Linked DNA regions of Thalassoroseus pseudoceratinae. The main gene of each other region encodes a partner of the protein of the gene in region 2 in a complex. Links are inferred from orthologs where the notes say so. Each region holds a gene or a part of one and is shown on either strand. Other genes may lie near its edges.

Evidence for each region.
Region 1: the proteins of hisF (region 2) and hisH are in contact, whole or in part, in a crystal structure (PDB 6RU0), measured with the Thermotoga maritima proteins. The link is inferred for Thalassoroseus pseudoceratinae from one-to-one orthologs. Residues at the interface, in WP_004080486.1 of Thermotoga maritima: Met1, Leu2, Ala3, Arg5, Ser40, Glu41, Asp45, Glu46, Ala70, Glu71, Ile73, Asp74, Ile75, Pro76, Phe77, Asp98, Lys99, Ser122, Gln123, Glu161, Thr195, Leu196, Asn247, Arg249, Glu251; in WP_004080484.1 of Thermotoga maritima: Asn15, Arg18, Arg22, Arg117, Leu118, Pro119, His120, Met121, Gly122, Trp123, Asn124, Asn134, Gly135, Tyr136, Tyr138, Val140, Tyr158, Glu180, Lys181, Ser182, Ser183, Lys184, Ile185.

The regions. Positions count from the first base shown.
Region 1 is NZ_JAALXT010000001.1:1,222,530-1,226,518, forward strand. What follows is about bases 607-3,363. They hold hisH (imidazole glycerol phosphate synthase subunit HisH), read left to right. Parts: upstream 607-1,559; coding sequence 1,560-2,168; downstream 2,169-3,363. Other genes in these bases: G6R38_RS04520 (prepilin peptidase), read left to right, coding at 607-1,446; G6R38_RS04530 (RNA-binding S4 domain-containing protein), read right to left, coding at 2,185-2,415; G6R38_RS04535 (dihydroorotase), read right to left, coding at 2,408-3,363. Also shown: G6R38_RS04515 (shikimate kinase), read left to right, coding at 1-73; more of G6R38_RS04520, read left to right, coding at 70-606; more of G6R38_RS04535, read right to left, coding at 3,364-3,712; G6R38_RS04540 (aspartate carbamoyltransferase catalytic subunit), read right to left, coding at 3,726-3,989. UniProt on the Escherichia coli protein: IGPS catalyzes the conversion of PRFAR and glutamine to IGP, AICAR and glutamate. The HisH subunit catalyzes the hydrolysis of glutamine to glutamate and ammonia as part of the synthesis of IGP and AICAR.
Region 2 is NZ_JAALXT010000006.1:211,653-215,738, forward strand. What follows is about bases 793-3,646. They hold hisF (imidazole glycerol phosphate synthase subunit HisF), read right to left. Parts: upstream 2,722-3,646; coding sequence 1,864-2,721; downstream 793-1,863. Other genes in these bases: G6R38_RS21440 (type IV pilus twitching motility protein PilT), read right to left, coding at 793-1,131; G6R38_RS21445 (Uma2 family endonuclease), read right to left, coding at 1,191-1,844; G6R38_RS21455 (sulfatase family protein), read right to left, coding at 2,904-3,646. In the rest of the region: more of G6R38_RS21440, read right to left, coding at 1-792; more of G6R38_RS21455, read right to left, coding at 3,647-4,086.

The sequences.
Region 1 (3,989 bases), on a different replicon or contig from region 2:
CGATCCGGAAACGCTCGCCGGCCAAATCATCTCAGCGATGCCCCGTTGGGACGCGAAGGGAGAAGGTTCGTGACGGCTGAGGACATCTGGTTGGGGCTGGTGCTGGTTTGGCTGTTTATTCTTGGTAGCGTGATCGGGAGTTTCTTGAATGTTTGCGTGCATCGGTTTCCCCGGCACGAACGTCTGAAAGACCAACTCCGCAGCATTTGGTGGCCACCGTCGCATTGTCCGCGTTGCAAATCCACAATCGCCAAACGGGACAACGTTCCGATTCTCGGATGGATATTGCTGAAAGGCCGTTGCCGAACGTGTCAGCTACCGATTTCCGCGCGTTACCCGATCATCGAGTTTCTCAACGGCTGCCTGTTCGTCGTGGTCTACTTATTCGAAGTTCCACACGAATTCCGGACCCAGATCTTCGAAAGCTGTGGCTTCTGCCCGATCGGTCCACAGATTCTCCCCGCGTCTGTGACATTCAGCGATGCCGTATTGCTCCACTGGCGGTACGCCTATCACATGGTGCTGTTCGAAGCGTTGTTTGTCGCGAGCCTGATCGATATCGACACCACCACCATCCCCGACGGCTCCACGGTCCCCGCGATGATCGTGGGAGTCCTTGCCGCTGGAATTCTCGGCCAAGTCTGGATGATTCCCGTATGGTTCGAAGATCCGTTGTTCGCGGGACTAGCTCCCGAATGGAGTCAGGGATGGTTCGGATCACTTGTGCGTCCGCCGTTGTCGATCGTTCCGTCTTCTGAGGCGATGCATCCCGGCCAACGATTACTGATCCCGGAATGGGTCCTCACGCAACCGCACCTTCACGCGTTGGCCGTGAGCGTGGTTGGCCTGATTGTCGGTGGCGGTGTGGTGTGGCTGATTCGCATTGTCGGGCAACTCGCATTGCGACGCGAAGCCCTCGGTTTCGGCGACGTCATCCTGATGGGTCTTGTCGGCAGTTTTCTGGGTTGGCAAGCGACACTCGTGGCGTTTCTGATCGCACCATTTTGTGCGATGTTCATGCTGCTTGTTCGCGTGATCTCCCGTAACGACGGCTTTATCCCCTACGGTCCATTCCTGAGTCTCGGCACATTGATTGTCGTTCTGTTTTGGAATCGACTTTGGCCGATGGTTGGCCATTGGTTTTCGACCGGCCCTTGGGTCATCCTTGTGGGTGTGATGTTCCTCGTTCTGATGTTCCCCGCTTTGTTGGTCACTCAGGCGATCAAGCGAGCACTCGGAATTCCCGACCCACCGCCATTTGGTTGGTTCGAAGAATCATGGACGGCCGCTGACCAAACACATTATCAAGCCGGTGAGTTCGTCGACCGCGATCGGCAGTCGTGGTCGGTCGCCGATCAATGGCCGGGCGGAACGGCCGCGAACGGCACAATTCACGAAGAACGCTGGCGGAATTCCGGCGGACCAACCGGATGGCCCGAACCTTAACAACTCAATCATTGTCCTCCGGATAAATCTCTTGAATCGGCTGCATTCTGGATCGACGGGACAAAACCTCGCAAAGATCGACCGTCAACTGCTTTAGTGACAGACCTCAAACAATGATCAAAATTATCGACTACGGTATGGGCAACTTGCGAAGTGTGCAAAAAGCCCTGGAAAAACTCGGGTTCGAAGCCAGTCTTTGCGGCACGGCTGACGAATTGCATGGGGCAGAAAAACTGATTCTTCCCGGTGTAGGTGCGTTTCGAGACGCGATCGCGGCGTTGAAAGACCATGGGTTAGTCGATCCAATTCGTGAGCACATCGCCGCCGATCGCCCCTTCCTCGGCATCTGCTTGGGGCTGCAACTACTGTTCGATGTGAGCTACGAAGACGGAGAGTATGCGGGGCTGGGAATTGTGCCCGGCGAAGTCGTGCGGTTCGAGGATCAACCGGGGTTGAAGATTCCGCACATGGGTTGGAATCAGCTGCAACCATCCGGTTCACCGCGATTGCTCGAAGGCATCCCAGCCGAATCCCACTTCTATTTTGTACACAGTTTTCACGTGGTTCCACGGGATGAAAGTGTCATTGCCGCCCGTTGTGAACACGGCACGACATTCACGGCCGCCATCGAACGGGGCAACTTGTTCGCCACGCAGTTCCACCCCGAGAAAAGCCAGAACGTCGGTCTCAAACTCCTACAGAACTTCGCAGAGTTATCGTGACCAAAATTGGTCTCGATCACACCTCAACTTCATCGTCGTCATCACTGACGACATGAAACTCCTCGCCATCGAATTCCATGATGTCGCCGGGGCGGAGCTGTCGTCGGCGTCGCGTTTCGATCTCACCGTTGACCATCACCTGGCCATCCTGGATCAAGAGTTTCGCTTGCCCGCCAGTGCCGACAATTCCGGCGAGTTTGAGAAACTGATCGAGGCGGATGGTTTCCGCTGGGGTTTCTTCAGACATGTGTGGTCTCTTGCTGAGTCGGATCAAGTTGGAATCGGACTTCACCGCCGACCAACACATGCTTCACTCGCCCTCGCACCTCCCAACCGCCAAACGGTGTGTTGCGGCTATGGGAATGGAACGCCTGTGGATCAATCGTCCATTGTTCGTTGGGGTCAAACACGGTGACATCGGCCGCAGCACCGACCGCGAGTGTGCCATGATCGATCTGCAAAATCTTCGCGGGGCCAACGGTCAACTTGGCGATCAGCTCCATCCAAGTAAGGTGATTCGGTTCAATCAACGTCCGAATACAAATCGGTAGCACAGTCTCCAAGCCCACGATCCCCGCCGGTGCTAAATCAACTTCGCCGGTTTTCGACTCCTCGGTGTAAGGTTGATGGTCGGATGAAATTGCATCCACCGTGCCATCTTTCAAACCCACGATCAGTTCCGCAATATGTTCCCGTGATCGCAACGGCGGATCGACTTTGTAATTTGCATCAAATTCAGTGAGCGACACATCGGTCAACGCCAAGTGGTGAGGCGTGACATCACAAGTCACTTGGATTTGGTTTTCTTTCGCATCGCGGATTTGTTGAATGCTTCTCCGCACGGAAACACTCATTAAATGCAATCGTCCACGCGTTAGAGCAGCGAGGGACAGATCCCGACTGACCATGATGTGTTCCGCGGCTGCCGGTATTCCACGAAGTCCGAGCAAAGTCGAAACATAGCCTTCGTGCATGACACCATCGGCGGCCATTTCCGGCACTTGAGGATGTTCAAAGATACTGCGATCGAACATCGCCGTGTATTCCAACGCCCGTCGCATGATTTCCGCATTTGCGATGGGTCGTTTCGCATCGGTGAACGCGACGGCTCCGCCTTCGAGCAACTGTCCGATCTCGGCGAGTTCCTGACCTTCGTGATTTTTCGTCACGGCTCCCAACGGAAACACGCGGCAGTTGTTGGCACGGCCGGCTTGTAGCAACAGAAACTCCGCACTGGCCCGGTTGTCGACGACGGGAGAGGTATCCGGTAGACACGCCACACTGGTGAAGCCGCCCGCAAGTGCCGCTGCGGTACCGCTGGCCACACTTTCATCGTCTTCCGTGCCGGGTTCGCGAAACGCCACATGGGTATCGATAAACCCAGGACACACGATACAGCCGGAAGCGTCGATTTCTCGGTCGCCCGGACCGATGTTGTCGCCGATTTCGGTGATCACCCCGTTCTCGATCAGCACGTTTGCCGGCTGGTCGAAACCCCGCGCGGGATCGATCACCCGGCCGCTGTGAATCAGTAAACGTGTCATATTTCGGTGCGATTCAGTTTGAATTCCAACCACTGAGCAGGTACAAGCACGCCATTCGAATCAGCAGGCCGTTGGTCACTTGATCGAGAATGGCCGAGTGCGGTCCGTCGGCGACTTCCGGGGTAATTTCCACACCCCGATTGATCGGTCCCGGTGCGAGGATGAGCACATCTTGCTTGGCTCGTCGCAGCCGATCACCATTCATCCCGAACAGATGAGCGTATTCACGGATTGACGGGAAAAACGCCCCGCGTTGCCGCTCAAACTGGACCCGCAA
Region 2 (4,086 bases):
CGCTTTGACGTCGATCCCTTTGAGCATCATCTTGAGTTCGTCGGGATTCGGCGAGATTTCGAAGGCATCCGCTCGGCTGATAAATTCTCGGTCGATGAAGGATTTCAGACTGTCGTTGAATTGCTGCATCCCTTCGTCTTTCCCGATGCGAATCGCCGCCGCAAGTTTTTCGTCGGTTTCTTCCCGAACCAATTTGCGGACGGTCGGGTTGAACCGCATGATTTCCACGATCGGCACCCGCGAAGGCACATCGACGATCGTTTTGAGCAGTTTTTGACCGACGATCGCTTTCATGTTCATCGCCATCGTCGCGCGAATGGCTTTGTGCATCATCGGTGGGAACAGGTCGAGAATACGGGCAATCGTCCCTGGTGCGGAACTCGCGTGAATCGTCCCAAACACCAAGTGACCGGTTTCGGCAGCGTGGATCGCGGTTTCGAATGTTTCGCGGTCACGCATTTCCCCCACCAGCATGATGTCCGGGTCTTCCCGCACCGCGTGTTTCATCGCCACGTGGAAGTCGATCACATCCTGCCCGATTTCCCGCTGATTGATGAGACACTTATCGGAGGTGTACACAAATTCGATCGGGTCTTCGATGGTTAGAATGTGTTTCCGGTAGTTCTGGTTGATCCAGTCGAGCATCGACGCAATGGTGGTCGATTTCCCGGACCCCGTCACCCCGGCGAGCAACACCATGCCTTGATCGTATTTACAAAGTTCTTCCATGACCGGCGGAAGAAACAATTTTTCGAATGGCGGAATCGAGCGTTCGATTTTCCGGGCCACCATCCCGACTTTGCTGAGTTGGGTCATCAGGTTGATCCGGAACCGCCACGGTTCACCGTCGGAAATCATCGTCTTCGCGAAGTCCGCCCCGCCATCACGGTGGAAAATGTCCAGGTTCCGTTGGTCCATCATGGGGAAGCAAAGTTCGATCATTTTGTCATTGTCGATCGGGTCCATCTGCAATTCCCGCAGTGCCCCCTTGATCCGAAACACCGGCGGACGACCAACTTGCAGGTGAATGTCGGAGCAACCGTGCTTGATCGCCAGCCGAAAGATCTTGTCGATCTCGATTTCTTTGCCCGGTTCAAAGGTCGATTCGGTCCATTCCGATGCCAAAACCATAACGTGAATCCTCAGAAACCCGATTGGGGGAAGAATATTGTTGTCGCGACGCTATTAGATTACGCCGAATTGTCTCGTTCATCCAGTAATTTTCGCAACCGTTCGACCTCAGCTTCCGCTTCGGCGCGGGCATGGGCTTCCGTTTCCGCTTCGGTTAACAACTCGTGACGCTCAATCGAGTCGAACAATCGTAGCCGTTCCTCGGAGAGCGCCAAATCAAGGCCGAGTTCGCGGCACTCCAGGCGGCCGGCGGAATTGGCTTCGATTGGTTCATACTCGTCGTCAACCAACCGGTATCCCTGCAACGCTGGAGAGAGATAATCGGATGTGGGGTCGAACAGAAAGTATTCCGCCACCCCCATTTCCGCGTACTGGCGGAGCTTGAAAATGCTGTCCTGTCGCCGGGTCGAACGCGATGTGATCTCGAACACAACATTCGGGACGCGATTTTCGACCCATGTCTGGAAGATTCGCCGTCGTCCGGGTTCACAGTCCTTAACCACGAACACATCCGGCACCACGAAATTTCGCGGCACCCCCTCTTCCGGATAGACCAGCAAATTGCTGCCGACGTACACTCGTCGTTCGCGGTATCGCAACTTGAGAATGTCACGCAACCGAATCATCCATTCGATATGGATTTCCGTCTCGCCCATCGGTTGGCCGTCCGATTCGGGGTAATCGATGTCCGTCAGCGATTCGGTCGAACTCATGGCGTGTTGACCTTCCGATTCAAGAGAGGACCGTTTCCAATCGCACCGGCACACCGGCGGCAGCGAGTTGGCGTTTGGTTTCGTCGATCGTGTATTCCCCGTAATGGAAGATGCTAGCGGCCAGAGCGGCACTGGCGTTGCCGTCGGTCAGGGCTTCCACCATGTGATCCGGCGAACCACAACCGCCGCTGGCCACGACGGGAATCGTCACCGCATCCGAAACTGCCCGCGTAATTTCGATGTCGTAACCATCTTTCGTGCCATCGGCGTCCATGCTGGTGAGAACAATTTCGCCCGCTCCCAATTGTTCGACTTCCTTCGCCCAAGCGACGGCATCCAACCCTGTCGGCAACCGACCGCCGTTGATGTGCACGTCCCAGTAGACTTCCGATTGCCCATCGCGACTGGCATGCGGACGGACTTGAAGATGCTCCGGCCACTTGTCTTTCATCTCGGCCGGTTCGTTATCGATCGGCACCCGCCGCGGATCGATGTTCACCACAATACACTGACTGCCGAATCGCAACGCCGCTTCGCGGATAAACTCTGGTGTCTTCACGGCAGCGGAGTTGATTGAAACTTTATCACAACCGGCTTTGAGCAGCGTGCGGATGTCGTCCAACGTGCGAATTCCGCCCCCGACCGTGAGCGGCATGAAAATCACTTCACTCGTCCGACGGACCACATCAAGGATGATCTCGCGTTCCTCATGGCTGGCGGTGATATCCAGAAACACCAACTCGTCAGCCCCTTCGGACTCATACCGAGCGGCAACTTCCACGGGATCGCCCGCATCCCGCAGGTTGACAAAGTTGATCCCCTTCACCACCCGACCGGCGTGAACATCGAGACAAGGAATAATCCGTTTGGCAAGCATGGCGACTTCGTTTGTTGAGATACGTCCAAAACTTCATTTTACTCGACGAACCGGCGTGGTCAACGAGTGATCGCAAGACGAATCGTAACCCAAACCGACAGCACGACACATCAAACCACGTCAATTCTTAAGTTAGGTCCTATTTCAATGACACCAAGCTTGAATAGTATTTCCGGAAACGATCACTTCGATTTCGTTGCCGACTTCTGGACTGCTCGTTCGCGTCTTCTCGTTTTTGCAGCGTTGGTCCGTGTCTTCTTCGAAGATTGCCCCGCTGGCTTTATCCGCCGATAATTCTTCTTCTCCCACGGAACATTTCGATCGAACAGCTCACCATATTTCTGATAGTCGTTGTAAGGAACGGCATTCGCTTTCCAGGCATCGAGCTCCGCATCATACTTTTCTCGCATCGCGCGAAGCATCGTCAAGCGGTTTGGATCGCGAGCAAGATTCGTCATTTCAAGTGGATCAGTTGTTAGATCAAAGAGTTCCTCGGTTGGTGCCATCGTTTCATCGCCGTACCACCAATACGTATACTTCCAACCGTCTGAGACAACACTCAGGCTATGCACTGGAAGTTTGTCAAAAGTATTCATCAAGGCTAAGCGTTCACGAACTTCTCCAGATGGATTCTCTAACAACGGTAATAGACTGACACCATCCATGTTTTTAGGAATCGGCAACCCTGCTAGTTCTAAGATTGTTGGTGCAAAGTCAACATTCCCGGTGAGTGAAGAACACCGTCGCTGTTTCCCGGCGGAGGCACTTCGAGGATCATAGACAATCAATGGCACACGGGACGACTCCTCCATCGGCAAGACTTTTGATCCATACCCGTGGGCTCCACAGATATAGCCATTGTCGCTCGTATAGAAGATGACAGTATTGCCAGCAACGCCTTGCGCATTCAGTTCATCACGAATCATGCCTAGTGCAACATCGATCGCATAGACTTGTTGAAAGTACTTCGCCATCTCCGCGTCGTAGTGCGTATCGTATTTCCACTCTGTGAAACGAGGATACTGGCGACCTTGCTTGCTTTGCTCGGAGAGATGCGTCCCCGCCTCACGGCCAAAATTCGCGGGTCTCGTAAACTTTTGACCGGCGTAGACATGATTGAACTTGGGATCGGGCGTGGCCGGCTTGTGAGGTGCTTTGAAACTAATCGACAAACAGAGTGGCTTTTTTTGTTTCGCCGCTTCGCGAATCGCATCTTGCGCGAATGCCCCATAGGACAATGTCGAGTGTGGATAACGCTCGGCGTATTTAGCCATCGACTTATTCCTTGCAGTCGCATAATACGTCTGCCCGGGACCGCCACCCCAAATATCGAAATCGTCTTCACATAGTCCTTTTCCCTCGACA